One region of the Thermoanaerobacter kivui genome, then DNA from elsewhere that is predicted to be linked to it. Evidence: riboswitches for the same ligand, from Rfam matches in the RefSeq annotation. Region 1 holds a riboswitch; the other holds the start of a gene.
What was found. A riboswitch is a leader RNA that binds a small molecule or an ion and turns the genes downstream of it on or off. The one in region 1 is predicted to bind thiamine pyrophosphate.
Positions count from the first base shown of each region.

Region 2: another riboswitch for thiamine pyrophosphate. It lies ahead of thiC (phosphomethylpyrimidine synthase ThiC); the one in region 1 lies ahead of TKV_RS12255 (hydroxyethylthiazole kinase).

Region 1 covers NZ_CP009170.1:613,426-621,148, reverse strand. Annotated here, with positions in the region: gene clpX (ATP-dependent Clp protease ATP-binding subunit ClpX) at 1-1,157, opposite strand, end outside; gene clpP (ATP-dependent Clp endopeptidase proteolytic subunit ClpP) at 1,179-1,766, opposite strand; gene tig (trigger factor) at 1,772-3,076, opposite strand; tRNA gene TKV_RS03070 (tRNA-Leu) at 3,263-3,347, opposite strand; partial or broken gene TKV_RS12260 (ISLre2 family transposase) at 3,540-4,642, opposite strand; TPP riboswitch at 4,760-4,862, shown strand; partial or broken gene TKV_RS12255 (hydroxyethylthiazole kinase) at 4,875-4,988, shown strand; gene phoU (phosphate signaling complex protein PhoU) at 5,322-5,975, opposite strand; gene TKV_RS03050 (ABC transporter ATP-binding protein) at 6,426-7,145, opposite strand; gene TKV_RS03045 (ABC transporter ATP-binding protein) at 7,148-7,723, opposite strand, start outside.
Region 2 covers NZ_CP009170.1:1,796,312-1,804,034, reverse strand. Annotated here, with positions in the region: gene moaA (GTP 3',8-cyclase MoaA) at 1-482, shown strand, start outside; gene moaC (cyclic pyranopterin monophosphate synthase MoaC) at 486-962, shown strand; gene TKV_RS09060 (MOSC domain-containing protein) at 965-1,405, shown strand; gene thiC (phosphomethylpyrimidine synthase ThiC) at 1,797-3,095, opposite strand; TPP riboswitch at 3,139-3,246, opposite strand; SAM riboswitch class I at 3,426-3,536, shown strand; gene TKV_RS09050 (homoserine dehydrogenase) at 3,604-4,896, shown strand; gene TKV_RS09045 (homocysteine synthase) at 4,918-6,201, shown strand; gene metX (homoserine O-acetyltransferase MetX) at 6,222-7,322, shown strand; partial or broken gene TKV_RS09035 (Gfo/Idh/MocA family oxidoreductase) at 7,433-7,723, shown strand, end outside.

The DNA.
Region 1 (7,723 bases):
TTGTCGCTGGAAGGTATTTCATACATTACATCCAGCATAATCTCTTCCAGAATTGACCTTAAACCCCTTGCACCTGTCTTTCTCTCTAATGCTTTATCTGCTATAAGGCTTAAAGCTTTTTTCTCAAATTCAAGTTTGACACCATCTAATTCAAACAACTTTTCATACTGTTTTACTAAAGCATTTTTCGGCTCTGTGAGTATTCTTATTAACGCCTCTTTGTCCAAAGCCTCCAACGTTACAACAATCGGAACCCTTCCTATAAATTCAGGTATCATACCGAATTTAAGGAGGTCCTCAGGCATTATATGATTTAAAATCTCTCCGATATCTTTTTCTTTCCTGCTCTGTACGTCTGAACCAAAACCCAATGTTTTTTTGCCAATTCGAGATTCTATTATCTTTTCAATGCCTTCAAAAGCACCTCCACATATGAACAATATATTGGTGGTGTCTATCTGAATAAATTCTTGATGAGGATGTTTTCTTCCTCCTTGGGGCGGCACATTGGCAATAGTTCCTTCCAAAATCTTAAGTAGTGCCTGTTGAACGCCTTCTCCTGATACGTCGCGAGTAATAGAAGGATTTTCAGATTTTCTCGCTATCTTGTCTATTTCGTCAATGTAGATTATTCCTTTTTCTGCTTTTTCTATGTCGTAATCCGCCGCCTGTATAAGCTTTAACAGTATATTCTCTACATCTTCACCTACATATCCAGCTTCGGTAAGAGAAGTAGCATCCGCTATTGCAAAAGGAACATTGAGTAATTTTGCAAGAGTTTGCGCTAAAAGCGTTTTACCGGAACCAGTCGGTCCTAAAAGCAAAATATTGCTCTTTTGAAGCTCTACATCATCTGGCCTTAATCGGCTGTTAATCCTTTTGTAATGGTTGTAAACAGCAACCGCCAAAGCTTTTTTTGCTTTTTCTTGACCTATCACATATTGGTCAAGAAATTCTTTTATTTCTTTTGGTTTTGGGAGTTCCCCGATTTCTACATCTATATTTTCCTCAAATTCTTCATTTATGATTTCCTGACAGAGCTCAATACATTCGTCGCAAATATATACACCAGGACCTGCAACTAATCTCTTTACTTGATCCTGTGTCTTTCCGCAAAATGAGCACTTTAGTTGCTTTTGATTATCATATTTGGCCATAATTCCACCTCTTTTGGGGCGTTATTTTTTCTTCCTGACAAGGACCTCGTCTATAATGCCGTATGCTTTTGCATCCTCCGCATCCATGAAAAAGTCTCTTTCAGTATCCGCCTTTATTTTTTCGATAGGCTGCCCCGTATTTTCCGCAAGTATCCTGTCTAACTTATCTCTTAACCTCAGTATCCTTTCAGCGTGAATTTTAATGTCGGTAGCTTGGCCTTGCATGCCTCCTAAAGGCTGATGTATCATTATTTCGCTGTTTGGAAGTGCAAACCTCTTTCCTTTTGTACCTGCTGCCAGCAAAAAGGCAGCCATAGATGCGGCCATTCCAACGCACAAAGTCACTACATCTGGTTTTATATATTGCATAGTATCATAAATGGCAAAACCTGCAGTTATAGAACCTCCTGGACTATTTATATAAAGCCAGATGTCTTTGTCAGGGTCTTCAGCTTCCAAAAACAGAAGCTGCGCAATGACTAAGCTTGCTGTAGTATCATTTATTTCTTCTCCCAAAAAAACGATTCTGTCTTTAAGCAAGCGAGAAAATATATCATATGAACGTTCGCCTCTATTAGTCTGCTCTACTACTATAGGTACAAGACTCATAAAAATCACTCCACTTTATCTTTACTTATTATTTTACACTTACTAAAAATAAAGTCAATTGTCTTAAAATAGGCTATATCTTCTTTTATGCTATTTATTTGGCTTTCAGTGAGACTTTTCTTTAATTCTTCCAAATTTATTCTGTAATTCGTTGCCATTTCTTTTAACCTATTTTCTAATTCTTCCTCTGTAGCCTCAATCTTCTCTACTTTTGCTATTTTATCTATAACAAGCTGAGTCTTTACTCTCTTTAGAGCTCCTTCCCACATTTCTTTTCTTAAATCTTCTAAACTTTTACCTGTAATTTCCAAATACTTATTAAGGTCTAAGCCTTGATATCTCAAATTATAGTCCAAATCCCTTAAAGAAATGTCTATTTGCCTTTCTACCATGACATCTGGAATGTCCACTTTTGCATTTTCTACAACTTTAATCACCGCTTTTTCTTTCATTTCATTTTCAGCTTCTAATCTATTTTTTTCTTCTATTTTTTTTCTTATATCAGCTTTTAATTCTTCTAAGGTTTCAAATTCGCTTACATCTTTTGCAAATTCATCGTCTAATTCAGGCAGTTCTTTCTTATTTAAAGCCTTGAGAGTGACTTTAAAAACAGCAGATTTGCCTCTTAATTCCTCTACCCTGTAATTTTCGGGGAAAGTAACATTCACATCAAAAGTGTCATTTATATTGTGGCCTACAATTTGTTCTTCAAAACCAGGCACAAAAGTACCGCTTCCTAATTCTAATTCATAATTTTCAGCTTTGCCACTTTCAAAAGGCTTGTCATCGATAAAACCTTCAAAATCTATTACAGCTATATCTCCTTCTTGGGCAGCTCTTCCTTCGATAGGGACAATCCTTGCATTTTGCTGCCTTAACTTTTCTAACTCGTATTCTACATCGCCATCGTACACATTATACTCTATTTTTTCAATTTCTATACCTTTGTAGTCTCCCAGTTCCACTTCTGGCATAACAGGTACTGTAGCTTCTAAAATTAAGTCTTTACCTTTTCCAATTTGTAAAATATTAATGTCTGGATAATCTATTGGCTCTAAATTAAACACTTTAAGAGCTTCTTTATATGCCCCATCAAAAACATATTCTACAGCGTCCTCATATAGCACTCCTTCACCGTAATACCTTTCCACAATAATTCTCGGTGCTTTCCCTCTTCTAAAACCCGGCACATTGAACTTTGAAGCGTTCTTTTTAAAGGCAAAATTTAAACCTTCTTCGAACTTTTCACTTGGTATGGTAAGTTCAATCGTTGCAACACTTTTCTCTAATTTTTTAAGACTCACACCCATTAAGTAAATCCTCCTATTTCTTATTCTTTCGAATAAAGTCTTCTAAACTTATAATATTATAACATAAAAAAACGGTGAATCAAACTCAAGTTATTGTAATTTTATCACTTTTCCTTTGAAACTTACTTTTTTCATTTATTAAAAAAATAATGCGTATTGCATTATTTTTCAATCCTTATTATACCTTGGTGCGGGCAAAGGGACTTGAACCCCCACGTCGAAAGACACCAGATCCTAAGTCTGGCGCGTCTGCCAGTTCCGCCATGCCCGCATATTAAAATAGTGCGCCATTAGGAACTCGAACCATAGGGTCACTGAGTAAAAATCTGCACAAAGGTATTTTATCAGAGATTTATTGACATGTCAAGAGTGCCATTGTGAATGATGTCAAGATACTGTAGGACATTTTTTAAAGACAACCCCTGAAATCTCATTAAATCAAGGTTCCCATCCATTATGTTTTCTATATCACACTTTCATATTTTATTGCTTTTAAAATTCTGTATATTGGTGTTACTTTACCTATATTTAAAACCGTAATATTATTTATCTTTTCATTTATATACGTTTTAGCTCTCTTCACTACCTCTTTCATCTGCTTCTTCGTTAATTTGTAACCTCCATTGGTATTTTTTCTTTTATTACGCCGCTCTATTTCTCTTAAGTTGCCTCCATTCTTGCTAAATACCCTTAATTTTGCCATTAACTTTAGCCCTTCTCTACTCCATCCTAATGGATTCCTGCTTTCTTCTTCTCTTGCTCCGTTTCTGCTAATTTCGCTAGTTCATTAAATGCCTCTTTTAATGCTTTTTCATCCCCTTCGTTTACTGCCCTCTATATTCTATCTCTATATCTTGGTTCCCTCGATGTTGCTTTTAAATGATACCTATCTAGTACAAATCTGGATTTTGGTATCCACTCTAATCCTTCTTTTATCCATTTTGCCCCATCCCCCGCTATGTATACCTTCTTTATCTTCTCTTCTTTGTAATTGTCATTTATATAATTTGCTACATCTATCCATATGTCTTCGGGTTTTCCCCCTACGTATGCTTTGTAATAAACATTCTTTAGTTCATTCCTCCCATTCTTTGTTTCTTTCCCTTCATGTATGTATACAAGTCGTGGCATCTCTTTACTCCCATCTTGTAAGGATACATAGTCTTCGTCCGCTTCTATGTATAACACCCTTACTTCCTTCTTCACTTTTTCTTCTTTCTTTACTTCTACTTCCCCTATTTCTTTTATTGCGTTTAATACCGTCTGTTTACTTAATTCCTCTGGACATGCTTCTTTACTGCTTTTCTCGTATGATTCTTATATCGATTTTTCTACTAGCCTTATTTTTACTCCCTTCTCTATCCTCTCATGCCTTTCTATCCCTAATGCGTCATCTACCAAATATGTGTACCTACCATCTCTTTTGGATTTGTAATATGTTCTTTCATATCCTATTATTGCTTCCCTCCCCAATTTATCCGTTATTTCCTTGATTATTGATACAAGCTCTGTAATGTCCATACCTTCTTTTAATAACTTCTCAAAAATTTCTATCACTTCATGGATGAAATTACACTATATAGACTTAACTCATTGAATATTGATACCATTTTCAAAATAATTATTGAATTCTTTTAGGTTTGTGGTATAATTACTTTAAGCATATTGGACAAAACCAAATAAGACGAGTGCTATGGGAGCCAAGAAGTGGCTGAGAGGGAATTCGTTCCCGACCCTTTGAACCTGTCAGGGTAATGCCTGCGTAGGGAAGCATGTTTCTTCTTGACATTGTGTAAAAATGCTCACCTCACCTTTAGTTCACCATATCACCAATGTAGTTACTGTCAACGATTGTGCTAATATAACATTGGCTATAGGAAGATTGCCAGTTATGGCCTATGAATTGGAAGAAGATTAATTGGATAGACAGTAGTCATGATTATACAAACTGGCACATGGATAACTTCCCATACGACTTTTGTCGGTAAAGTAGCTACCAATTGTTTTAATACACTCCATATCAACACTTTTTTAAAATTTTATCGAAAACTATATTATTTATAGAATAGAAGTTATTTGATTTTTATCTACAAGAGGAATTCCTATTGAAGTTATTAAAATTAAAAAATGTATAAAAATGAAAACCAAAATACACCAAATAAACAGCAGTAATGACGCCTTACTCCACATAAACTTTCGTTATAGGCTGCGGCTTTGCTTAAAATTGTTCAACAACCTAATATTTTTAATTTAAATCTATATGCTCTCCCGTATCTAAGTAAATTACCCATTCACATATATTAGTAGCATGATCAGCAATTCTCTCAAGATAACGAGCTACAAACAAAAACTGACTCGCCTGGTCGATGTTTCTTGGGTCTTCCATCATATAAGTTAATGGTTCTGTAAATACTTGTTTGTAAAGGGCATCTACTATATCATCTTTTTCACCAATCGTCCTTGCAAGGTCTAAATCCTGTCGGACATAAGAATCCAATGACATTTTTACCATTTCTCTTACGGTTTCAGCCATTCTAGGAATATATATCAATGGTTTTATATATTTTTGATGAGCAATCCTCAAAGTAGTTTTTGCTATATCTACTGCATAGTCTGCCATTCTTTCTAAGTCTGTAACAATTTTAAGCCCTGTCAAAACTATTCTCAAATCCCTTGCAATTGGCTGCTGGGTTACAATGATCTTTGCACATTTATTGTCAATTTCTACTTCCATTTTGTCTATTCTGTCATCGTCATCTATAACTTTTTGAGCCAATTCTGTATCATGGTTCACTAAAGAAACAATGGCGTTCGCTATCGCCTCTTCTACAAGGCTACCCATTTTTAATACGTCATAATGAAGTTTCTCTAATTCTTTTTCAAAATGAGTGCGATTCACCCTTTCACCTCCTTTAACCGAATCTTCCAGTGATGTAGTCTTCCATCCTCTAGTCTTGCCACAACCAGATGGACTTATAAAAACTAAAATGCCATTTTCTTACGGAGATAGAATAATGATTAATTAAAGTATAAAAGCATAAAATATTAAAAAATAAAACAAAGGCATACTCATATAAATGAAACGCCTTTGTTTCATTCTAAGGTTATATTTTTATATTTTATTTTTAAGGATGTATAATAAATGTTGAATTGTTCAGGAACCAAGCTGTAGAAAAATAGAGTACTTATACTAAATGCCTCCTGTCAATTCTCAGAGCAAACTTTCAAAATTTTATTATAATGTAAATTTTTTGACAAAAATAATATCATGACGAACCAAACTTTTTATGTATAAAAGTAGAGGTTCGCCTTTAATCTGATGAGTAAAATTGCCTTACTAACCTCCTCTTTAACCCCCAAGATAAGCTTCCTTTACCTGCGGGTTTTCTGCCAACTCCCAAACGGGGCCAGATAACACAATATTTCCTGTTTCTAATACATAGCCTTTATGAGCAATAGAAAGAGCCATATGTGCATTTTGTTCTACTAAAAGAATAGTAGTTCCTTGTTCGTTTAGTTCTTTAATAATCGCAAAAATTTCTTTAACCAACAGAGGAGCTAAACCCATTGAAGGCTCATCTAAAAGCATGAGTCTAGGTGCCGACATCAATGCCCGCCCCATCGCTAACATTTGCTGTTCTCCGCCAGATAAAGAGCCGGCCAGTTGTCCCTTTCTTTCAGCAAGCCGCGGAAACCGCTCAAAAACCTTAGTAAGCCTGCGTTTAAATTCCACTTTATCTTTTAAAAGATAAGCACCTAGTTCTAGGTTTTCCATTACCGACATGTTAGCAAAAACCCGTCGGCCCTCAGGCACCTGGCTTATACCCATTTTTACGATATCATGAGCAGCTTTATCAGTAATATCCTTACCTTCAAAAATTATTCTTCCCGATTTAGGCTTGACCAATCCGCAAATTGTATTTAAAGTAGTGCTTTTTCCCGCACCATTTGCCCCAATTAAGGTTACTATTTCACCTTCGTTTACGGTAAGCGATATTCCCTTCAAAGCATGAATGGCCCCGTAAAACACATTTAACTCTTCAATTCTTAATACTTCTTTCCCGCTCATAGTTATGCCCCCTCTCCTAAATACGCTTCAATGACCCGAGAGTTGTTTTTAATTTCTTCAGGCGTCCCATGAGCAATATTAACTCCATAGTCCAAAACGTAAATCCGCTCGCAAATGTTCATTACTAAATGCATATCGTGTTCAATAAGCAAAATAGTCATATTAAACTTACCTCGGATAAAATCAATTAATTCCATTAACTCTGTCGTTTCTCGAGGGTTCATGCCTGCTGCTGGTTCATCTAAAAGTAATAAGGAAGGGTGAGTAGCCAATGCTCGGGCAATTTCTAATCGGCGCTGTTCTCCGTAAGGTAAGTTTTTGGCCTTTTCTTCCGCCTTATGAGCTAAGTTCATGATTTTTAATAACTCATAAGCTTCATCCCGCATTTCTTTTTCTCCTCGGTAAAACTTCCCAAGACGGAATATAGCATGCATCATGTTATATGGAACATGTAAGTGCCTGGCAATTAAAACATTTTCTAAAACCGAAAGTTCACCAAACAAACGAATGTTTTGGAAAGTGCGGGTTATTCCTTTAGCAGCAATTTGGTAAGGCTTTAACCCTACTATGCTTTCGCC
Region 2 (7,723 bases), 1.2 Mb from region 1:
CGGTTGTAATAAAAGGTATAAATGACGATGAAATTTTTGATTTTGTAAAACTTGCCGATGAAAACCCGCTTCATATCAGATTTATTGAAATAATGCCGATAGGTGAAGGAGCAAAATTCAAAGATAACTATATATCGTCGGATGATTTAATAAGTAGCATTCCCGGACTGACTCCGGTTGAAACAGAACCGGGTAACACTGCAAGGGTTTTTAAAAGAAAAGGAGCAAAGGGAACGGTTGGTTTTATTGCACCTTTGTCATGTAAATTTTGTTCAAGTTGTAATAGGATTAGACTTACTGCAGCTGGAACTATAAAACCTTGTCTGCATTCAAAATATGAAGTAGATATTAAAAGTTTTTTAAATGATGAAGACAAGATAAGAGCAATGCTGGAACATGCAATCTTAAGTAAGCCGGCAGGGCATAATCTTGAAAAGGAAATAAGCCAGAATCAAAAAATGATGTTTCAAATAGGGGGATAGTATATGAATTTAACACACATTAATGAAGAAGGTAGAGCAAGAATGGTCGATGTTAGCGAGAAAGCTGAGACAAAAAGAGAAGCTGTTGCAATAGGAAGTATTTATATGAAAAATGAAACTTTAAGAAGAATACATGAAGGAACTATTAAAAAAGGAGATGTCCTAGCTGTTGCACAGGTTGCAGGTATTATGGCTGCGAAAAATACATCTCATATGATTCCGATGTGTCATCCTATCATGATAACCGGATGTGATATTAGTTTTAATTTGGATTTTGAGAATTCAAAGATTGACATTAAAGCAGTAGTTAAAACTGTTGGACAAACAGGGGTTGAGATGGAGGCATTGACTGCAGTTACGGTTGCAGCTCTTACGATTTATGATATGTGTAAAGCAATAGATAGAGACATGGTTATAAGCGAAATAATGCTTGTGAAAAAAAGTGGTGGAAAATCAGGCCTTTATGAAAGGGAGGTTTAATAATGGCAAAGGTGGTGTCAGTTAATATTAGCAAAAAGAAAGGAACTGTAAAAAAGCCTATAGAAAAGGGATATTTTAGAGAAAACCACGGGCTTGAAGGAGATGCTCATGCTGGAAGGGGACACAGGCAGGTCAGTCTTCTTGCAGAGGAGAGTATAGAAAAGATGAAAGCAAAAGGCATTTGGGATTTGGCTGCAGGAAAATTTGCAGAAAATATAACAACGGAAGGAATTGAACTTCACACTTTGCCGGTAGGGACAAAACTTAAAATAGGAGAAGAGGTTATTCTTGAAATCTCTCAAATAGGGAAAAAATGTCACGAAGCTTGTGAGATCAGGAAAATTACGGGTGATTGTATACTGCCGATGGAAGGGATATTTGCGAGGGTGTTAAAAAGTGGGTTCATAAAACCCGGAGATGAGATTATAGTTATAAATGAATAAAATTGTGGAACTCCAAAAGATAATTTTTATCTTTTGGAGTTTTGTATTTTAATAGATATTGTTATAATTGCATTTATTTGTGATTTCTTATGTGACTTTCCGAACAATTCCTTTTTTGATTGAAAAAATTACACGGTTAAAAATTTAAATTCAAGAAATTTCAAAAAACACTCATGTGTTTATTTTGTGATAATGTTATCTTGTAAACTATTATGATAGTTTAACAGGAGTTCGGGGCGAATACAAGGGGGTAATTTACGAAACTGTGCCTTTTATTAAACCTAAAAAAGCTAATGCTGAAGACAACGTTAAGAAGGAGAAATCTACTTACAGACCACCCGATACCCATTATTACAAATACAGTCGTAACAATGTAAGTATGTCAGTTATACTAACAAGTCATAGGTGGGGTTCCAAGGTATTCGCTGACAATTTTCATGGCGCAGAATTTTCCACACATGCTGCAAGTTTTGGCTGTAGATACGTTTTTATTGATGCGATATTTAAAAGCTTTATCAGGGTCTATAGAAAGCTTTATTTGCTCATCCCAGTCTAAAGCTTTTCTTGCTTTAGCCATAGTCAAATCTTTTTCTTTAGCGCCTTTTACACCTTTTGCGATATCTGCAGCATGGGCAGCAATTTTTGCTGCAATAACTCCTTCTTTGACATCTTCCATATCGGGAAGTCCGAGATGTTCTGCAGGTGTGACATAGCAAAGGAAATCTGCACCGGCAGCTGCTGCAACTGCACCGCCAATTGCCGCGGTTATGTGGTCGTAACCGGGGGCGATATCGGTTACAATAGGACCGAGTACGTAAAAAGGGGCGTTGTGACAAAGCTGTTTTTGAAGTTTTACATTTGCTTCAATTTGGTCAATTGGCACATGCCCAGGTCCCTCTACCATTACTTGGACTCCTGTTTCGCGAGCCCTTTTGACAAGTTCACCAAGGATGATGAGCTCTTGTATTTGTGCGCTATCTGTAGCATCTTCGAGACAACCGGGACGCAGTCCATCTCCTAAACTTAAAGTTATGTCATATTTTTTGGCAATATCAAGAAGTCTGTCAAAATGCTCATACAAGGGATTTTCTTTGTCATTGTAGAGCATCCAGCCGATTGTAAAGGAGCCGCCGCGACTTACTACATCCATCACTCGGCCGTTGTCTTTAAGCTTTTTCAATGATTCAAATGTTAGACCACAGTGGACTGTTATAAAGTCTACACCATCTTCCGCCTGTTGTTCTATGACTTCAAAAATAAATTCTTCAGGCATGGCAACGATGCTGCCGTATTTGTACATGGATTCAACAGCTGCTTGATACATGGGAACAGTACCTACAGGTACAGGGGAATTTTCAAGTATTTTTCTACGAGATTGATTAATGTCGCCGCCTGTGCTTAAATCCATTACCGCATCTGCTCCAGCTTTTACAGCAACATTTAATTTTTCAATTTCTTTGTCAATTTCGGGATATGCATCAGAGGTTCCTATGTTGGCATTTACTTTTGTCGATAAACCCCTTCCTATGCCTTTGGGAATGAGGTTTTTGTGGTTGATGTTTGATGGTATTACTATTTCTCCTTTTTTAACTCCTTCTAAAATAAATTCTTCGTCCACTCCTTCATACTCTGCGACTATTTTCATCTCTTTTGTGACAATGCCTGAAAGGGCATATTCCAATTGTGTCATAACAAAACCTCCTTAAAAATAAATAAACCATGGGGATTATAGCCATGGCAGATGACCACATCCCTACGCAGGTACTAACCTAACAGGTTCGATGGGTTAAAAGGCAACACCTTTTTCTCAGCCGGTTACGCCGGCACCCCATGTGGCAAATATTAAATTTTTATAATCGATAGGGTATAAATATTGCAATACTATTATACCACTAAAAAAAATCGGTGTATATTAAAATTTGAAAAAATTTAAGAAAGAGTAAAAAAAATTCTTGACTTTATAGTTTCAAAGTGATAACATAAATTACAACGTGCAAAATTGAATATATTACACACAAACCTCTTATCAAGAGTGGTGGAGGGACTGGCCCGATGAAACCCGGCAACCGGCATTTATATGCGTCTGGTGCCAAATCCTGCAGGTTAGGTTATCTAACCTGAGAGATGAGAGGAGTGGCGGATTATTAGGCCCTCTTCTCATTTTGAAGAGGGCCTAAAAATTTATCGGGAGGTGTAACATGACAGTAAAAATCGGGTTATTGGGACTTGGAACAGTAGGAACAGGAGTATATAGATTGATAACTTCAAGAGGAGGTCATATAAAAGAGAGCACTGGGTTTTATCCTGAAATAAAAGGGATACTTATTAAAAATCTCAACAAACCAAGAAAAGTAAATGTGCAAGGACTTCTTACACAGAATGCTGAAGAAATTTTAAAAGATAAAGAGATAAAAATAGTCATTGAAGCAATTGGAGGCGTTCATCCAGCTTATGAATATGTGAAGGAAGCTTTGTCTGAAGGTAAACATGTTATAACTGCAAATAAAGAGTTAATAGCCAAACATGGAGAGGATTTAAATGAAATAGCGGAAAAAAATGGAGTATTTTTAAAATGCGAGGCAAGCGTTGGAGGAGCTATACCTATACTTCATCAAATCGATAGATTAAAAATAACGGATGAAATTGATTTTGTAGGTGGAATAATAAATGGCACGACTAACTATATTCTTACGCAAATGTCCACCAAGGGGAAAAGCTATGAAGAAGCGCTTATTGAAGCCCAAGAATTAGGGTATGCGGAATTAAATCCCGATTATGATGTAAAGGGTTTTGATTCACTGTATAAACTGATTATTCTCATGCGCAAAGTATTCAATGTAAATGTGCCAGTAAATTCTATAACGAGAAGTGGAATTGATGGGATTACAAAAGAAGACATAAACTATATCGCCAAATGGGGGTATAAAATAAAATTACTTGCGTGGGGGAAAAAAGTCAAAGATAACATTTTTGCAGGAGTAGAACCGGTAGTAGTGGAAGAAAGCAATATTTTATCAAAAGTAAGCGATGTAAATAATGCAATTATATTGAAAGGAGATAGTTTTGGAGAATACGTCTTTGTAGGAAGAGGAGCAGGAGAACTTCCTACTGGGGATGCTGTTGTAGCAGATTTACTTGATGTACTATTAAATTACAACATTAAAGGTAATAATGTAGCAAAGTTTCTTCCAGTTTCTGAAGGCAGCTTCACAGATACATTTTATATAAGATTTAAAATGCACAAAGGAGATATTTTGAATCTACAAGAAATTTTAAATTTCTTTAAGAGAGAAGGAGCTTTAATTTTGGAGTCTTCATATGAAAATGATATTTTTGTAGCTGTAATTAGAGTAAAAGCAAATATTAATGCATTTGTAAAAAAAATAAAGGATGAAAAAATTGCAGAAATAAAAGCAATTTATAAAGTGCTACAGGAAGATATAGATGAGGGACAATTAAAAGAGTTTGAAGATTTGGTAGAGGTAATTTGAACTAGGAAAGGAGATAGAAATATGCCTAAAAAATATGGTTTTTCTACTTTGGCAATTCATGAAGGTTGGGAGCCAGACCCGACCACAGGAGCTGTAGCGCTTCCTATATATCAAACTTCATCTTTTGCTTTTAAAAGTACAAAGCACGCGGCAGATTTGTTTGCCTTAAAAGAAGAAGGATATATTTATACCCGAATGATGAATCCCACTATTAACGCTTTTGAAAAGAGAATGGCAGCTTTAGAAGGTGGGGTAGGTGCTCTTGCTGTATCTTCAGGGCAAGCTGCTATAACATTAGCTGTTACTAATATAGCAGGGATGGGAGACGAAGTGGTCTCTTCTACTAATCTTTATGGGGGTACTTACAACCTTTTTGCAACTACTTTAAAGAAGTTTGGAATAAATTTTAAATTTGTGGACCCCAGTGACCCTGAAAATTTTAGGAGGCAAATAACAGATAAAACAAAGGCTTTATACGTTGAAACTATTGGCAATCCCAAGATTGATGTTGCTGACATTGAAAAAATAGCAGAAATTGCACACACTGCAGGAATTCCTCTCATTGTAGATAATACTTTTGCAACTCCTTACCTTGCACGGCCTATCGAGTTTGGGGCTGATATAGTGGTACATTCGGCGACTAAATTTATAGGTGGACATGGGACTTCTATAGGTGGAGTTATAGTAGATTCTGGAAAATTTAATTGGAACAATGGAAAGTTTCCAGAACTTACAGAACCAGATCCAAGTTATCATGGTATAAGGTATGTAAAAGATGTAGGTGAAGCGGCTTATATTGTAAAAGCGAGGGTGCAGCTTTTAAGGGATTTGGGTACTGCTTTGAGTCCCTTTAATGCATTTTTATTCGCACAAGGATTAGAGACTCTATCTCTTAGGATGGAAAGGCACAGTCAAAATGCTTTAAAAGTTGCAGAGTTTTTAGCTTCTCATCCCTACGTTTCGTGGGTGAATTATCCAGGACTTAAATCAAGTCCTTATTATGCTTTGGCACAAAAGTATTTGCCAAGAGGTCAAGGAGGAGTTTTGACTTTTGGCATAAAAGGTGGATTAAAAGCAGGCATTAAGTTTATAGAGAGTTTAAAATTATTTACTCATCTTGCTAATATAGGGGATGCAAAGTCTTTGGTTATACATCCAGCCAGCACGACTCATCAGCAGTTATCAAAAGAAGAACAGTTAGCTTCTGGTGTTACGGAGGATATGATAAGACTTTCTGTAGGACTTGAGGATATAGAAGATATATTAGAAGACCTTGATAATGCCCTTTATGCATCGCAAAAATAGATAAGGAAAGGTTGATGTAGATGATAGTTGAGGAAAAAAAGGTTACACTAAAAGGGAAAAATATATTCACTACAGAAAGTGGATATAGCTTTGATGAACTTACTATTGTTTATGAAACTTATGGAAAATTAAATAAAGAAAAAAATAACGTGATACTTGTGGAACACGCATTAAGTGGTAGTGCCCATGCAGCAGGTGTGCATCCTGGGAAAAATAACGTGGGCTGGTGGGACCCTTTAATTGGGCCAGGTAAATATATTGATACAAACAAATATTTTGTCATATGCTCTAACTTTCTTGGCAGTTGTTATGGAACGACAGGTCCTTCTTCTATAGACCCTAAGACAGGGAAACCTTACGGTTTGGGATTTCCAAAGATTAACATAAGAGACATGGTAAAAGTGCAAAAACTTCTCTTAGATTATGTCGGCATAGATCGCATAAAAGCGGTTATAGGGGGCTCTATGGGAGGAATGCAAGCTTTAGAGTGGGCAGTGACATACCCGGATTTAGTGGATAAAGCGATAGTCATAGCTGCTGATTATAAACTCACTCCTCTCAATATTGCATATAATCATGTAGGAATCCAATGTATACTCAATGACCCCTATTTCTACGGCGGTGATTACTATGATAAACCACATAAACCTGATAAAGGCTTAAGTACTGCCAGAATGCTTGGGATGATAACATACAAAAGTGGTGACCTATTTGACCATAGATTTGACAGATTAAGAGATGAAAACAACTTTGAAGTGGAAAATTACCTCAACTATCATGGGCTATCTTTTATAAACAGATTTGATGCAAATTCGTATTTATATATTTTGTGGGCTATGAATGAACATGATATTACAAAGCCTTACGGCTCCTTGAAGATGGCACTTAAGAGGATTAAAGCGGAAATACTAATGATAGGCATAGATACAGATATGATATTTCCATCCAAATACATGAAAGACTTTATCAAAAAACTCAATGCTACAGGAGGATGCGGCAGATTTGAGGAAATATCTTCAATGCAAGGTCATGACTCTTTTTTGGTAGATATAGATAAGATTGGACCGATCATTTTAGGTTTTTTAGAAGAGACATACGATAAAGAAATGGTATGTGTATAATTTCACTAAGAACAGTCGATTTTAAAATGGGACTGTTCTTTTTTATGTGCCATTAATGTTATAATTAAAATATACCTTTTATATCGGAATTTTAAAAAGAGGTGATTTTAATGGCAAAAAAAGAAATAAAACTTGGTTTTGTAGGGCTTGGGTTTATTGGGACAATCCATTCTATAGCTTGTTTTTCAATGCCTTTATTATTTAAAAACCTTCCTTTTGAAGTGAAACTTGGACCTGTGTACAAGAATAACATAGAAGATATACCACATTTTTTTGAAAAAGGTGTAAAAAGTATTGAAGAAATGTTGGAAGATGGTGACCTTGATGCTGTCGACATATGTACCCCTAATTACCTTCATTATGAACAGGCGATGAAAGTGATAGATGGGGAAGCATTGAAG